4 regions of the Comamonas sp. GW821-FHT11H03 genome follow, and region 1 is predicted to be linked to each of the others. Evidence: predicted binding sites of a transcription regulator. Region 1 holds the regulator's gene; each other region holds the start of a gene.
What was found. Region 1 encodes sigma-54, which starts transcription at its own class of promoters, with help from an activator protein. Its sites were predicted from a motif close to TGGCANGNAANCTGCTTT; they were not measured.
Positions count from the first base shown of each region.

Region 2: the regulator sigma-54 is predicted to act here: its motif matches at 2,077-2,094, upstream of AC1RTQ_RS03490 (flavin monoamine oxidase family protein).
Region 3: the regulator sigma-54 is predicted to act here: its motif matches at 3,027-3,044, upstream of nirB (nitrite reductase large subunit NirB).
Region 4: the regulator sigma-54 is predicted to act here: its motif matches at 1,214-1,231, upstream of AC1RTQ_RS03430 (isopenicillin N synthase family dioxygenase).

Region 1 covers NZ_JBXARF010000001.1:946,062-950,033, forward strand. The annotation lists gene AC1RTQ_RS04455 (aspartyl/asparaginyl beta-hydroxylase domain-containing protein) at 1-11, shown strand, start outside; gene AC1RTQ_RS04460 (RNA polymerase factor sigma-54) at 186-1,787, opposite strand; gene lptB (LPS export ABC transporter ATP-binding protein) at 1,933-2,715, opposite strand; gene lptA (lipopolysaccharide transport periplasmic protein LptA) at 2,712-3,368, opposite strand; gene AC1RTQ_RS04475 (thiol:disulfide interchange protein DsbA/DsbL) at 3,499-3,972, opposite strand, start outside.
Region 2 covers NZ_JBXARF010000001.1:747,201-751,172, forward strand. The annotation lists gene AC1RTQ_RS03480 (molybdopterin-containing oxidoreductase family protein) at 1-93, shown strand, start outside; gene AC1RTQ_RS03485 (sensor domain-containing diguanylate cyclase) at 289-1,848, shown strand; gene AC1RTQ_RS03490 (flavin monoamine oxidase family protein) at 2,155-3,750, shown strand; gene AC1RTQ_RS03495 (c-type cytochrome) at 3,781-3,972, shown strand, end outside.
Region 3 covers NZ_JBXARF010000002.1:141,926-145,897, reverse strand. The annotation lists gene nirD (nitrite reductase small subunit NirD) at 1-229, opposite strand, end outside; gene nirB (nitrite reductase large subunit NirB) at 407-2,881, opposite strand; gene AC1RTQ_RS05125 (ABC transporter ATP-binding protein) at 3,171-3,972, opposite strand, start outside.
Region 4 covers NZ_JBXARF010000001.1:731,319-735,290, reverse strand. The annotation lists gene AC1RTQ_RS03430 (isopenicillin N synthase family dioxygenase) at 29-1,027, opposite strand; gene AC1RTQ_RS03425 (ABC transporter substrate-binding protein) at 1,502-2,518, shown strand; gene AC1RTQ_RS03420 (nucleoside deaminase) at 2,532-3,032, shown strand; gene AC1RTQ_RS03415 (ABC transporter substrate-binding protein) at 3,088-3,972, shown strand, end outside.

The DNA of each region.
Region 1 (3,972 bases):
TGGTTTCTTGATAACCCCCTGAGGCGCTTTGCGCCTTCCCCCTTTCTCTTCGGAAGGGGACGACATCTTCGCTGCAGGGCGGCCTTTGCTTGCTGTCCCTCACTTGGGTCTTGCTTCATCAAGACATATGGCTCTAAACAAAAAGCCGCTGAATACATCAGCGGCTTTTTTGTGGCTGAGGCGCCCTACAGCGCCTTGCGCAGCGTGGTGGTGGGAATTTTCAGCTGCTCGCGGTACTTGGCCACCGTGCGGCGCGCGCACTCGATGCCCTGCTCCTTGAGCATATCGGCTAGTTTTGCATCCGATAGCGGCTTTTTGGCATCTTCGGCATCGACAAACTGCTTGATCAGCGCACGCACGGCCGTGCTGGAGGCACTGCCGCCGGTTTCCGTACCCAGGCCCGAGCCGAAGAAATACTTGAGCTCGAAGGTGCCTTGGGGCGTGGCCATGTACTTGGCCGTGGTCACGCGGCTGATGGTGGACTCGTGCAGGCCCAGCGTGTCGGCGATATCGCGCAGCACCAGCGGCCGCATGGCCAGCTCGCCATGCACAAAGAAGTTCTTCTGCCGCTCCACGATGGCTTCGGAAACACGCAAGATGGTGTCGAAGCGCTGCTGGATGTTCTTGATGAACCAGCGCGCCTCCTGCAGCTGCTGCTGCAGCGCCGCATGACCGTCGCTGTTCTTGTGGCGACGAAGCACGCTGGCATAGATGTCGTGCACGCGCAGACGCGGCATGACATCGGGGTTGAGCTGCACGGAAAAGTCCGCTCGGCCCGAGCCTGCCCGCACCGGGCGCACGATGACATCGGGTATCACGATATGGCGCTCCACGTCGACAAAGCGGCGCCCCGGACGCGGCTCCAGCCTGGCGATCAGGGCCATGGCTTCGCGCAGTTGCTCCTCGCGTGCGCCACACAGGCTGGTGAGCTTGCGCAGATCGCGCCGCGCCAGCAGGTCCATGGGCTGCGCGCAGATGGATTGCGCCAGCAGCAACCGGTTCATATGCGCCTCGGTCGTGCCCTCGTCCTCGGCGTTGCGGATCAGGTCGCGCAGCTGCAGCTGCAGGCACTCGGCCAGATCACGCGCCCCCACGCCCACGGGCTCCAGGCTTTGCAGCAGCTTCAGAGCAATGACAAAGTGCTGCTCCAGCTCCTCGCGCTCTTCCAGGTCGTCGCCGGCCAGGCTCTGCGCCAGCTCCTGCAGGGAATCCTCGAGATAGCCGTCCTCGCTGAGCGACTCGATGAGAAAGCGCAGTGCCGCCATGTCCGCCGCGCCCAGATGCAGGCTCAGCGCCTGACGATGGAGAAAGTCGGTCAGGCTCTGGTGCTCGCACGCCAGATCGATGGCATCGGTTTCGTCATCGCCGTCGCGGTTGCGCGTGGAGCTGCTGGCCGAGGGCGCATCCCACTCGCTGCTCGATTCGCCGCCCCACTCCCCGTCCTGGCCGTCCATGCCGTCGGCCTCCCAGTTCAGCGTTTCAGGGGTTTCGGGGGTTGACGCTTCCGCTACCGTTTCAGTAGCTGGTTGCGCCTGCAATGACTCCTTTTCAGCATGAATACTATCTGAAGTGCTGTATTCACCGGCGCTAGCAGCTACATCTACAGGAGCATCTCCTGCGGCTTCGGCCTCATCGCCTGCACGTTCAAGAAAAGGGTTGTCGACCAGCATCTGCTCGACTTCCTGCGCCAGCTCCAGAGTGGAGAGCTGCAGCAGCTGAATGGATTGCTGCAGCTGCGGCGTAAGCGACAAATGCTGCGAAACGCGTAGCGAGAGACCTGGCTTCATCGAGGCGCGGCTCCCAGACAATCATTGCCAACGCGCACAGTGCCATGGGTTTGCCGCCGGGCCGCCCCAAGGCAAACCTCGGCGCAGCCGGTCAGGGTCCCTTCCGGGGGCAGCGACCAGACAAAGTGGGGGAGCGTAGGGGTCATCACATTCTGAAATGTTCGCCCAGATAGACGCGGCGCACATCGGCGTTCTCCACGATCTCCTCGGGCGTGCCTTCGGCCAGCACATGGCCGTCGCTGATGATGAAGGCGTGGTCACAGATGCCCAGCGTCTCGCGCACATTGTGGTCGGTAATCAGCACGCCGATGCCGCGCTCCTTGAGGAAGCCGATGATGCGCTGGATCTCGATCACCGCAATCGGGTCGATGCCGGCAAACGGCTCGTCAAGCAGAATGAAGCGCGGTTGCGTGGCCAGGGCCCGGGCAATTTCCACGCGACGGCGTTCACCGCCGGACAGGGCCAGCGCGGGCGACTGGCGCAGATGCTCGACGCGCAGCTCCTGCAGCAGGCCGGTGAGGCGCTTTTCGATCTCGCCCTGCGTCAGCGCCTTGCCCTGCTCGTCCTTTTGCAGCTCCAGCACGGCGCGCACATTGTCTTCCACGCTGAGCTTGCGAAAGATGGAGGCTTCCTGGGGCAGATAGGACAGGCCCAGGCGCGAACGCTGGTGAATCGGCATGCCGCCCACCGGCTGACCGTCGATGAAGATCTCGCCGCCGTCGCTGCGCACCAGGCCCACGATCATGTAGAACGATGTGGTCTTGCCCGCACCGTTGGGGCCGAGCAAACCGACCACCTCGCCTTTTTGCACGGACAGGGACACATCCTTGACCACCTTGCGGCTGCCGTAGGACTTGGCCAGATGCTTGGCCTCCAGGCGGCTGTCGGACTCGCCGCTGCGGCTGCTGGAGAAAGTCGGCTCGCTCATTTCTTCTCGTCAGCTTTCTCGCCGCCCAGCGTCATGCTCTGGCGCAGCTGCGTGGCAGGTGTTGCAGGCTTGGGCTGGGCTCCCGGCGTTCCGTCCTTGGGCGCCATGATGGCGCGCACACGACCGCCCTGCCCCACGGAAGAGCTGGGCAGGCCACCGCTGGTCTTCTGACCATCGACCGTGTAGACGTCTGTGATGTTGTTGTAGATGATGATGGAGCCCGTGACCTGATCACTGAGCTGACCGCCACGGTAGCGGCGCATCTCGCCACGACGGATGAACTTGACGATATCGGCCTTGCCGTCGTACTCGATGACTTCGCCTTCGCCCTCGATGAACTCCTCGGGCTGACCGGCCACCGTATCGCGCTTCTGACGGAAGAAGGCTCGCTTGCCGGCCTCGGCCTTGACCACGCCGTACTGATAGCCCTCGGCGTCCTGCCGCACATCGAGCTGAGCACCGCGCAGCACGATGGTGCCCTTGGTCATCACCACATTGCCGGTGAAGACACTGGTCTGCTGCAGCTCGTCGTGGCGCAGCGCATCCGCCTCGATATTCATGGGCTTGGCGCTGTCGGCTTTTTCGGCATAAGCAATGCCGGTCGCTGCTGCCAGGGCGCAGGCCAGCGCAAGAGGTAGGAGTGTTTTTTTCATGGAAGGCACGTTTCTTGCATCCATTGTAGTCATTCCCTTTTTGCAACTTGCGTAAAAAACACCCATAAAAAAGCCCGCACGACGGCGGGCTCGTTGGGCGTCAAACGTCACTGGCGTCTGCTGCCTGATCTCAGGCCTTGCGACTGGAGGCGACCAGCGCATTGACCACGCGCAGCACATTCTCCATATTGCCGGCCTTGGTGCCGTCCGTGTAGTAGCGGCCGGCCACGCCCATGGCGGGCACGCCTTCGACGTCATATTCGTTTTGCAGCTGAGCGGCCTTGCGCGCCTGATTGGCCACAGTGAAGGAGTTGTAGACCTCCTTGAACTTGGCCAGATCCACGCCCTGCTTGCCGACCCAGTCAAAGATGGCGTCATCGTTCTTGAGCAGGTTGCGATCCACGTGAATGGTACGGAACACCTTGGCGTGCAGCTGGGGCAGCAGGTTCATGCCCTCCAGGGCGTAGTACAGCTTTTGCTGGGGCACGAAAGAGGCATTGAAAGCCACGGGCACGCGGCGCACCACCACATCGGCAGGCTGGCCCTTTGCCCAGGCTTCGAACTGGGATTCGAAGACATTGCAATGCGGGCAGCTGTACCAGAA
Region 2 (3,972 bases), 200 kb from region 1:
CTGACACATCAGCAGCTCACCGATATTGGCCGAGCGCCCTGCTTCTACGACTGCGCAGTACAGGTGGAAAAGTTCAAGGAGTTGTCAGCCTGACGCAGCTGCATTGTGGTTGACCATGAGCAGAGCCACGGCGCGAGCAACCATAATGCAGGCACTCAATGAATATGCGGCCGGTGTCTGAGCCTGTCAGAGCACACAGGCACAGCGCAGAGCCGCCCTGCTCTCGCGACATCATCTGTGAAGAAATCTCTCCCCTGGCATCGCCGGCTTGCGCCTGACCGGCTTGATTTGCGTCGACTGATACTGGCCCTGACCATCTGCAGCGCGCTGATCCCGTTTCTCAACACCTTCTATGCCGGCTATCTGGTGCAGCGCCAGCAGCTGATAGACAACACGCTCGAAGGTCACCATGCCTATGCGACCAAGCTGGCGCAGAGCACGGATGATTTTCTGCAATCCGCCCTGCAGCAGCTGGAATACAGCGCCAATCTGATGGGCGCGCACATGGACGACGTGGACTATCTGGGCAGGGAGGCCACACGTCTGCGCTTGCAAACCAAGAGCTTCAACTCCGTCACCATCATCGACCCCACGGGCTATGTGCTGGCGACATCGCCCGAAACCCTGCAGATCATGGGTAAGACGCTGCAAAGCGCCGGAGTGACACAGACATTGAGCACTCGAAGGCCCGTCATCAGCCAGCCCTATATGTCCACGGCCGGCAACTACATCGTCTTTGTCTCCCAGCCCATTTTTGGCCCTCAGGGCGAGTTCCTCGGTGCGGTAGGCGGCAGCATCTACCTCAAGGAAGACAGCATTCTCGACACCCTGCTGGGCTCGCACTTCTACCAGGACGGCACCTATGTCTATGTGGTGGACAGGAACAAGCACATCATCTATCACCCCGACAACCACCGTATCGGCGATCAGGTGATCAACAACGATGTCATCAACGCCGTGATCCGGGGCGAGTCGGGTACGGCGCCGGTGGTCAACAGCAAGGGCGTGGAAATGCTGGCCGGCTATGCCATCATCCACGCATCGGGCTGGGGCATTGTGGCCCAGCGTCCTAAGGCGGCCACGCTGGCCCCGCTCAACAAGCTGATGCGCTCCGTGCTCTACAAGACCCTGCCCATCGCCCTGCTGATGCTGGTGGTCATCTGGTGGAGCGCGCGCCGCATTGCCAGCCCGCTGCGCCAGCTCGCCAACGGCGCGCACGATATGGACAAGCCCGAGACGGCGCAGAACATCCAGGCCGTCAAGTCCTGGTACTTCGAGTCCTACGAACTCAAGAAAGCCATGCTCAAGGGCCTGGGCCTGCTGCAGCGCAATATCACCAAGCTGCGCGAGGATGTGAACACCGATCCGCTGACAGGCCTGGGCAATCGCCGCCATCTGGAGGCTGCTATCAGCGCCTTTCAGACGCAAGCGCTGCCGTTCTCGGTGATTGCCATCGACATCGATCACTTCAAGCATATCAACGACGGCTTTGGCCACGATACAGGCGACGAGGTGCTCAAACGGCTCGCACGCACCATGCGCGAGGTCTCGCGTGTCGATGACCTGCCTTGCCGCGTGGGCGGGGAGGAGTTTCTGCTGCTGCTGCCAGGCACGGCGCTGGAGGCCGCCGCCCATGCCGCCGAGCGTCTGCGTCAGTTGGTCGAGAAGATAGAGATGCCGCCAGTGGGCCATATCACGATCTCGCTGGGCGTGGCCCACTGGCCCGACAGCGATCCCGATATCAAGGCCGTCTTCCAGCAGGCCGATGCCATGCTCTACGCAGCCAAGCGAGGTGGACGCAATCGTGTCATGGTCAGTGAGGCCAGCGAGCCTCCCTGCGAGCTCTGAACCCGGCAGCACCGTAGTTCCGGCCCCCTCTCAAGGCGTATCCGCTGTCACAGCAGATACGCTTTTTTTCAGCTCATTCATTGTGTGACTCCACTGCACCAATTTGGTCATTGATGCTTCAAATTAGTGAGCATGCACCATAAGCGTCAAGAGGATTGAACGCAGATTGATCTGAATTACATAACAAGTAACTGATTTTATTGATCTAAAGCCTTGAGCCCCCTGCCCTGGCACAGCTCTTGCTGAAAACCCTTGCCCCGCAGCCCCGGATGGACAGCGGAATACACAACAGCAAAGGAATTTCAGATGCCAGAGCCAAGCAAGCATGTCAGTCGCAGACAACTGCTCTCGATGATCGGAAAGGTTGCGGGCGGCAGTGCCATGTATCAAGCCATGAGTTCACTGGGATATGCTGCCGAATCGCATTACAGCGGTCCGGTCAGGCTCGGCAACGCCAGACCTGGTGCATCGGTTCTGGTGCTGGGCGCTGGCCTGGCAGGCATGGTGGCAGCCCACGAGTTGCGTGCGGCCGGCTACAAGGTGCAGTTGCTTGAATACCAGAGCCGCGCCGGAGGCCGCTGCTGGACGCTGCGCGGCGGCGATGAATTCAGCGAACTCGACGGCACGCGCCAGAAAGTGGGCTTTGCCAAGGGCAACTACTTCAACCCCGGCCCCTGGCGCGTGCCCTACCACCACCATGCGATGCTGGATTACTACAAGCGCTTCGGCATCAAGCTCGAAGCCTTCAACCAAGTCAACTACAACGCCTATCTGCACAACAGCAAAGCCCTGGCTGGCAAGCCTCAGCGCTTTCGCCATGTGCAAACCGATGTCTACGGCCATGTGGCCGAGCTGCTGTCAAAGGCTACCAATCAGGGCGCACTGGACCAGAACGTCAGCCGGGAAGACAAGGAACGCCTGCTGGAGAGCCTCAAGGCCTGGGGCGTGCTGGACAAGGAGTACCGCTACCGTGCCAGCAATGCGGTCAGCGATTTCCGTGGCTACGACATCGACCCTGGCGGCGGCATGATGGCGCTGGCTAAACCTTCGACGCCCATGGGCCTGCACGAGCTGCTCGAATCCAATTTGTGGCGCCAGATGGGCGTGGGCAATATCTACGAATTCCACAGCGCCATCTTCCAACCCGAAGGCGGCATGGACATGCTGGCCCAGGCCATGGCACGCGATCTGGGCTCTGCCATCCGTTACAACGCCAAGGTCACCAGGATCGCCCAGAGCGACAAGGGTGTAACCGTGGACTATGTGGACGCCCTCAAGCCCGGTGCCACGCTGCAGGCCCGCGCCGACTGGTGCGTGTGCACCATTCCGCTGTCCATCCTGAGCCAGATCGAAGTGCAGGCCGGCAGCGCCATGCAGAACGCGATTGCTGCCGTGCCCTACGGTAGCTCCATGAAGGTCGGACTGGAATTCAAGCGCCGTTTCTGGGAAGAGGACGAGCGCATCTACGGCGGCATCAGCTACACCGATCTGCCGATCCAGCAGATCTCCTACCCCTCCACCGGCTATATGGGCAACGGCCCCGCCGTGCTGCTGGGCGCCTATGCATTCGAGAACTCCAACAGCTACCGTTTCTCCTCGCTCAAGCCGGCCGAGCGCGTTCGTCTTGCGCTGGAGTATGGCGCGCAGATCCATCCGCAGTACAAGCAGGAGTTCCTCAACGGAGTGTCAGTGGCCTGGCATCGCATGCCCTGGATCAACGGCTGCTTCGGCAACTGGACCGATCCGCTGCGCGAGCAGCACTACAAGGATCTGGCCCAGATCGACGGTCGCCTGGTGCTCGCGGGCGAGCATGTCTCGTACATCCCCGCCTGGCAGGAAGGTGCCGTGCTGTCCTCGCTGGACGCCATCCAGCGTCTGCACGCCAAGGCCTCCAGCCTCTGATCGCCCATGTCTGCCACAAGGAACTTCACCATGCACACATTGCACCGTCTTTGCGCCGCTTGCGCCCTGGCCCTGGGTCTCTCCGGTGCCGTCCTGGCCCAATCACAGGGCATGAAAACCCAGGATATAAAAAACCTGCAAACGCTGCAATCTGCCGCCGTTCTTTCCATCTCGCCCGCTGATACCCAGGCGCTGATGCAGAACTTCTCTGCGGTCCGCCCA
Region 3 (3,972 bases), on a different contig from region 1:
CGCTGCTCAGCGCAATCGTCCAGTTGTGCAGCGGGCAGGCCACGCTGCGCCCGAACACAATGCCTTGCGACAGCGGCCCGCCCTTGTGCGGGCAGCGGTCCAGCAGCGCGAACACCTCGTTGTCGGCATTGCGGAATACGGCCACATCCAGCCCTTGCGCACGCGCCACGCGGCGCGCTCCCAGCACAGGGATGTCGTCCATCGTGCAGATAGAAATCCATTCGCTCATTTGCATCTCCTAAGCTCCCCCTGAGCCGCTTTGCGGCTTCCCCCTCTCTCGCTTCGCGGGAGGGGGACGACGGCCTCACTACGGGGCGGCCGGGCCGCCCAGGCCCTTGCTCGCCGTCCCTTGGCTATGCCGCGCCAGGTTCGTAAACTGCTGAAAAATTGAAAGAGGTTCTCGGTTTCAGGCAATAACTGACACACCAGCGGGCAAAGCCTGGAACTGCCGCACATCCACGGACGCCTTGTCGGCCTCGAACCAGGGATCGGGCTCGCCGTCCAGTGCAAACTGCAGCTGCTCCCACAGCGCCCTGCGGCCCTCGGCATCGTCGAGAATGCGTCGCTTGACATAGTCCAGACCCACGCGATTGATGTAGTGCACCGTGCGCTCCAGATACCAGCCTTCCAGGCGGTACAGCTGCATGAAGGCACCCGTGTACTCCATCACCTCTTCGGCGGTCTTGAGCTTGGTGAAGAAGTGCGCCACCTCGGTCTTGATGCCGCCGTTGCCGCCCACATACATCTCCCAGCCCGAGTCCACGCCGATGATTCCCACATCCTTGATGCCGGACTCCGCGCAGTTGCGCGGGCAGCCGCTGACGGCGAACTTCACCTTGTGCGGGGCGTACATGCGCCACATGGCGCGCTCCAGGTCCTTGCCCATCTGGGTGCTGTCCTGCGTGCCCATGCGGCACCATTCGCTGCCCACACAGGTCTTGACCGTGCGCAGCGCCTTGGCATAGGCATGGCCGCAGGGCATGCCGATATCGTTCCAGACGGCCTGCAGATCCTCCTTCTTAACGCCCAGCAGATCGATGCGCTGGCCGCCCGTGACCTTCACGGTGGGGATCTGGTATTTGTCCACCACATCGGCAATGCGGCGCAGCTCGGCAGCCGTGGTCTCGCCGCCCCACATGCGCGGAATCACGCTGTAGCTGCCGTCCTTCTGGATATTGGCGTGGCTGCGTTCGTTGATGAAGCGGCTTTGCGGGTCGTCCCTGGCTTCCTTGGGCCAGGTGCTTACAAGATAGTAGTTGACGGCCGGACGGCAGGAGGCACAGCCATTGGGCGTGCGCCACTCCATGAAGCGGAACACCGCATCCGTGCTCAGCAGCTTGTGCTCAGCGATCGCATCGCGCACGGCCTGGTGCCCGTGATCGGTGCAGCCGCACATGGCCTTGGTCTTGGGAGCTGCCGAGTAGTCGCCGCCCGCCGTGAACATGATGATCTGCTCCACCAGTCCCGTGCAGGAGCCGCAGCTGGCACTGGCCTTGGTGTGCTTGCGCACATCGTCGAGCGTGAACAGGCCCTTGTCCTTGATGGCCTTGCAGATCGCGCCCTTGGTCACGCCGTTGCAGCCGCAGACCTCGTCGCCGTCGGCCATGGCCGCAGCCTTGCTCTGCCCCTGGTGGCCGGTGTCGCCGAGATTGGATTCGCCAAACATCAGCTTGTCGCGGATATCGGCCACGCTGCGGCCCTCGCGCAGCAGCTTGAAGTACCAGCTGCCGTCCACCGTGTCGCCGTAGAGGCAGGCACCGACCAGCTTGTCGTCCTTGATGACCAGCTTTTTGTAGACCCCCGCATAGGGGTCGCTCATGAGAATTTCCTCGGTGTCGCCGCCGCCCTGGAAATCGCCTGCAGAGAACAGATCAATGCCCGTGACCTTGAGCTTGGTCGAGGTCAGCGAACCCAGGTAGCGGCCGATGCCGAACTCGGCCAGATGGTTGGCCAGCACCTTGCCCTGCTCGAACAGGGGCGCCACCAGTCCGTAGGCAATGCCTCGGTGTGCCGCGCATTCGCCCACGGCATAGATGCGCGGATCGGTCACGGTCTGCAGCGTATCGCTGACCACGATGCCGCGACTCACATGCAGATGCATGGACTCGGCCAGTTCGGTGCTGGGCCGGATGCCCACGGCCATCACCACCAGCTCGGCCGGGATCTCGCTGCCGTCCTTGAAACGCACGGCGCGCACGCGGCCACTGCGCCCTGCGTCCTCGTCGCCCAGCAGCTCCTGCGTCTGCGCCTGCATGCGGAACTGCATTCCGCGCTCGGCCAGCGACTTCTGCAGCATGCGGCCCGCCTGATCGTCGAGCTGGCGCTCCATCAGCCAGTCGCCGACATGCACCACGGTGACCTGCATGCCGCGCTTCATGAGGCCGTTGGCCGCCTCCAGTCCCAGCAGGCCACCGCCGATCACCACCGCATGCTTGAGTGTCTTTGCCGCTTCGATCATGGCCTCGGTGTCGGCAATGTCGCGGTAGGCCAGCACGCCCTCCAGGTCCTTGCCCGGGATGGGCAGGATGAAGGGCTTGGAGCCCGTCGCCATGATCAGGCGGTCGTACTCGGCGCTGGCACTCTCGCCCAGGGCATTGACCGCATGCACCGTGCGCCGGGCCCGGTCGACCGCCGTCACGGTATAGCCGGCGTGCAGCAAGATATGGTGGTCCTGGTACCAGGACCAGTCGTTGAGCACGATATCGCCGAGCGTCTGCTCGCCGGCGAGCACGGGCGACAGCAGAATGCGGTTGTAGTTGGGATGCGGCTCGGCGCCGAAGACCGTGATGTCGTACAGATCGGGGGCAATGGCCAGCAGCTCTTCCAGCGCACGCACGCCTGCCATTCCGTTACCAATCATGACCAGTTTGGATTTTTTCATCTGAGTCCCCGTGGGCATTTGCAAAGCCAAAAAAAAGACGTCTGCGCGCTTCATGACTTGCATGAACGCGTAGACGTCTTTGTCTGTGGGTTCTGGTCCAGCCTTGCACCATCCCCCGGTGACCCACCTTGGCCACGCTGAACAACACGCAATTGCTGTGCCAGCTTTTCTCAGCCTGCAAAGGCTATTCCATCCCGCGGCATGCACTGCTTTTGTGCATGGCCGCTTTATTGCTGTGCAAGACAAACATGGCGCCCCAAGGCGCCATGCAGCTTGAAATAGAAAAGGCTCAGGCCGCTTTTTCCACGTGGCCCTGACGCGTGTAGAGAAAGTCGATCACCGCCTTGCGGTAGCTTTGATAACGGGCATCTTCAGCCAGTTCCACCCGGCTGCGCGGGCGCGGCAATGCCACATGCAGCACCTCGCCAATCGTGGCTGCCGGCCCGTTGGTCATCATCACGATCTTGTCGGACAGCAGCACGGCCTCGTCCACATCGTGCGTGACCATGACCACGGTGCTGTGGGTGCGAGCCACGATCTCCAGCAACTCGTCCTGCAGCTTGGCACGCGTCAGGGCGTCGAGAGCGCCGAAGGGCTCATCCATGAGCAGCACCTGCGGCTCCATGGACAGCGCGCGCGCAATGCCCACGCGCTGCTTCATGCCGCCCGAGATTTCGCCGGGGCGCTTTTGCGCCGCATGGCTGAGGCCCACCATGGCCAGCGCCGCATCGGTGCGCTGCGCCAGCTGTGCCTTGCTTTCGCGCTTGCCGAAGACTCGCTCCACGGCCAGGTGCACATTGCCCCAGCAGCTCAGCCAGGGCAGCAGCGAATGGTTCTGGAAGACCACCGCACGCTCGGGGCCGGGGCCCTTGATTTCCTTGTTGGCACACAGCAATGCGCCGCCCGTGGGAATGGTCAGGCCGGCAATCAGATTGAGCAGCGTCGACTTGCCGCAGCCCGAGTGCCCGATGAGACTGACGAACTCGCCCTTGGCAATGTTCACATTGATGTCGCGCAGCGCGGGAAACAGTCCCTTGGCTGTCTTGAAGGTCTGCTCCACCCCGTGGATCTCGATGTACTTGGTGCTGAGA
Region 4 (3,972 bases), 210 kb from region 1:
GGGGGACGCGGCAGGGCTGCTCAGGGGGTCAGTACTTGTTCGAGAAATTGGCGCTGATGCGCTGACGCAAATATTCCGCCCCTGTGATGGGCGGATATTTTTTGGCCGGCCCTTCGATCACCGTGTCCTCATTGGCCTGGCAGAAGAAGGCCAGGCTGTAGCGGGCTCCCTGGTACTCATGGGGCTGCGGGTTGCGCACGCGGTGGAAGTTGCTGGGCAGTTGATCGTCGCTCCAGCGCATCAGCATGTCGCCGATATTGCAGGTGATGACACCATCCACGGGCTTCACGGGTGTCCATTGCTGGGCCTCGGCCTCCTTGCCGGGCAGCACCTGCAGCCCGCCCTGGCCAGCGCGCTGGAACAACAGCGTCAGGCAGTCGAAGTCCGTATGTGCGCCTGCGCGCCACAGGCCGATTTCGTCCTTGAGTGCCGGGTCCACGGCAAAGTAATGCAGCATGCGCAGGGTGCTCTGGTAGCTGGGCACGGCGGGGTCATGTGCGCGGATGAAGAACTCCTCATCAAAGCCCAGCTTGTAGGCGAAGCAGGACAGCAACTGCATGCCTACCTGCCAGCATTGATGCTCAAAGGCCAGCGTGGCCTGCTTGAAGCCGGGCAGCTCCTGCTCGCTGGGCCACAGGCCCTGCATGCGCGGGCGTGTGACCTGATAGGACTCTTTCTGGTCGGGGGTGCGCGTGGAAGGGCGAATCTGCGCCTTGTGCTCCCAGCCTGCATTGCGCGATAGCGGCCATTGCGCCTTGGTTTCGGGCGGCAAGCCAAATAGCTGTTCGGCCCTGCCGAACGCGGCGTCGATATCGGCCTGGGCAATATCGTGGCCGGAAACCTGGAAGAAGCCGATTTCCATCGAAGCGCTCCAGATCTGCTCGGCAATCTCCTGCTTGCGCTTCTCGAAGTCGCTGATGTCTATGACGCGAACTTCGCGCGCCGAGGTTTCTGCGCCTTGCCCGCCCATGCGGGCTTCCTTGTCCAGTTCGCCAAGGCTGTAAGAGTGGCTGGTCATAGTCTGCATAAGAATTTCTCTTGCGATGACTTCAGACACCGACGTTGCCAGTGAGACTTTGGGCTGCGGGCATCTGAAGTGTGGATACCAGGCGCGGCCGGCTGCCGCACCCACTTCAAGAGCAATGACCCGCGAAGCTGCTGACCGGGGGAAGGTCAGAGCGCCGTGCTGAACGCTTCTACTCTTGATTTGAGTGCAGCAAACAGCGTGCCAGCCATTGAGCAGGGCGCCGGCACCCTTGGTTTTGGTGCATGGCTTCAATCTGGTGCATTGCTGTGCATGAATCCATGCATCCATCTCTTTTGCATGCACTTTGTTGATACCAGGCAAGGGGCAACCCAAAGCAGGCACGCCAATTGCTAGAAGGTTGAACGAGTAGAAGCGTTCAGCCTGCATCCGCGTGCAGTGCCCGGAAATTGCTCAAGTCCTGTCAGCAGCGGCTGCTGCTGGCGTTCCTGTCGCCAGAGACCTGAGAGTTCCACCATGCTACGACGCCATTTCCTTGCTGCTCTGCCTCTTTGCGGCGCACCCTGGGTCCATGCCCAGGGCAAGTCGCTGACTCCACTGAAATTCACGCTGGATTTCCGCGTCAACGGCCAGACGGCGCCGTTCTTTCTGGCCCAGCAAAACGGCTACTACCGCGATGAGGGGCTGGATGTGAGTCTGGACGTAGGGTCGGGCTCGGTGGCTTCGATTACTCGTATCGCCAGCGGTGCCTACCAGCTCGGACTGGGCGATATCAGCTCGCTGATCGAGTTCAATGCGCAGAACGCCGGCACACCTCGCGTGCAGGCCGTCTACCAGTACTACAACCGCGCGCCCTTTGTGATCATCGGGCGCAAGGACAGAGACATCACCTCGGATTTCGCCAGTCTCAAGGGTAAGAAGGTGGCCGCAGCGGCAGTGGAGTCCACGCGCCGTGCCTGGCCCATGGTTGCGCGGCGCAAGAATCTGCCCGCCGATCTGTTTGCCTGGTCCACGACGGAGTTTTCGGCACGCGACAACGTCATGGTGCGTGGCGATGTGGATGCCGCCACCTATTTCCATGATTCGGCGGTATCACTGTTTGCGCGCCTCAAGCCCGAGGAGCTTTCCATACTGCGCTACAGCGATGCAGGCGTTCATCTGTATGGCAATGCGATCCTGGCGTCCAGCCAGCTGATCGCCGAGAAGCCGCAGGTTGTGGCCGCTTTCCTGCGCGCCACCAACCGTGCGATTGTGGAATGTCTTGCCAACCCGGCCGCAGGCATTGCCGCCGTGCGCCGGCGCGAGCCGATTCTCGATGAGAAGCTGGAGCTGGAGCGCTGGTCCATCACCGCACAGTACGTGGCCGCAGCAGACACCAAAAGCCATGGACTGGGCGACTTCAGCAAGCGTTTGCTGGAGCAGCAACTGGACAGTGTGGTGCAGACCTTTGCGCTCAAGACCACGCCATCTGCCGATGCGCTGTTCAACAGCAGCATGCTGCCCGCCAGGTCGGCGCGCATGCTCAAGGCCTGAGGAGGGTTGGCCCATGTCCTTACCTCAAGCCCATGCCTTGAATGACACCGATGGCCGCTACTTGCGCGAAGCCATTGCGCTAGCGGATACGGCGCGCGAGCGCGGCAACCGGCCGTTTGGTGCACTGATCGTGGCTGCCGACGGGCGCGTTCTGGCCGAGGCCAGCAATGCCAACGGCGAGAGCGGTGATTGCACGGCCCATGCCGAGCTGTCCGCCATCCGCCTGGCCAGTCCCTTGCATTCACGCGATGAACTGGCGGGCGCCACGCTGTACTCGTCTGCCGAGCCCTGCGTCATGTGTGCCGGCGCGATCTTCTGGTCCGCCATCGGCCGAGTGGTCTATGGCATCGATGCCGAGCGGCTGCGCGTGTTCCGCGGCGATCGGCTCGACCAGAAGGATGCCGAGCTGTCCTGCCGCGATGTGTTTCAGGCCGCTTCGCACGCCATCGAATGCATAGGGCCGGCCTTGATCGAAGAGGCCAGCAGCTCGCACCAGGGCGCCTGGAAGGTCTGAGCGCCGACATGAATCCAACCACAACTCGTTGACATAGAGAGAGAGGGAAGCCACCATGCAAACCAAGCGCCTTTTCCTGCAATCCGTTCTGGCCCTGGGTAGCTTTGCCAGCGCCACGGCTGCCTTTGCCGCCACGCCCATCAAATTCCAGCTCGACTGGCGTTTCGAAGGGCCAGCGGCGCTGTTTCTGCAGCCTGTCGCCAAGGGCTATTTCCAGGCCGCAGGGCTGAATGTGACGGTGGACGCCGGCAGCGGCTCCGGCGGCGCCATCCAGCGCGTGGCATCAGGCTCCTACGACATGGGCTTTGCCGATCTGGCCGCGCTCATGGAGTTTCATGCCAACAATCCCGAAGTCAAGGACAAGCCCGTGGCCGTGATGATGGTCTACAACAACACGCCGGCCTCGGTCATGGCGCTCAAGAAGAGCGCCATCGCCAAGCCTGCGGACCTGACGGGCAAGAAACTGGGAGCGCCGGTCTTTGATGCGGGCCGACGCGGCTTTCCGCTGTTTGCCAAGGCCAACAAGGTCGGCGATGTGCAATGGACCACCATGGACCCGCCGCTGCGCGAGACCATGCTGGTGCGTGGCGATATCGATGCCATCACGGGCTTTACCTTTACTTCGCTGCTGAACCTGGAGGCGCGTGGCGTGAAGGCGGCCGATGTGACGGTCATGCCGTTTGCCGACAACGGCGTCAAGCTCTATGGCAACGCCATCATCGCCAGCGCCAAGCTGGTGCGTGAGAACCCGGAAGCCGTGCGAGCCTTCCTCAAGGCCTTCAGCAAGGGTGCCAAGGAAGTCATGGCCAACCCCGGTGCTGCCATTGCCTATGTGAAGGAGCGCGACGGCATCGTCAACACCGCTCTGGAAAGCCGCCGTTTGCAGCTGGCGATCGACACGGTGATCAACACCGCCGATGCGCGCGGCGAAGGCTTTGGT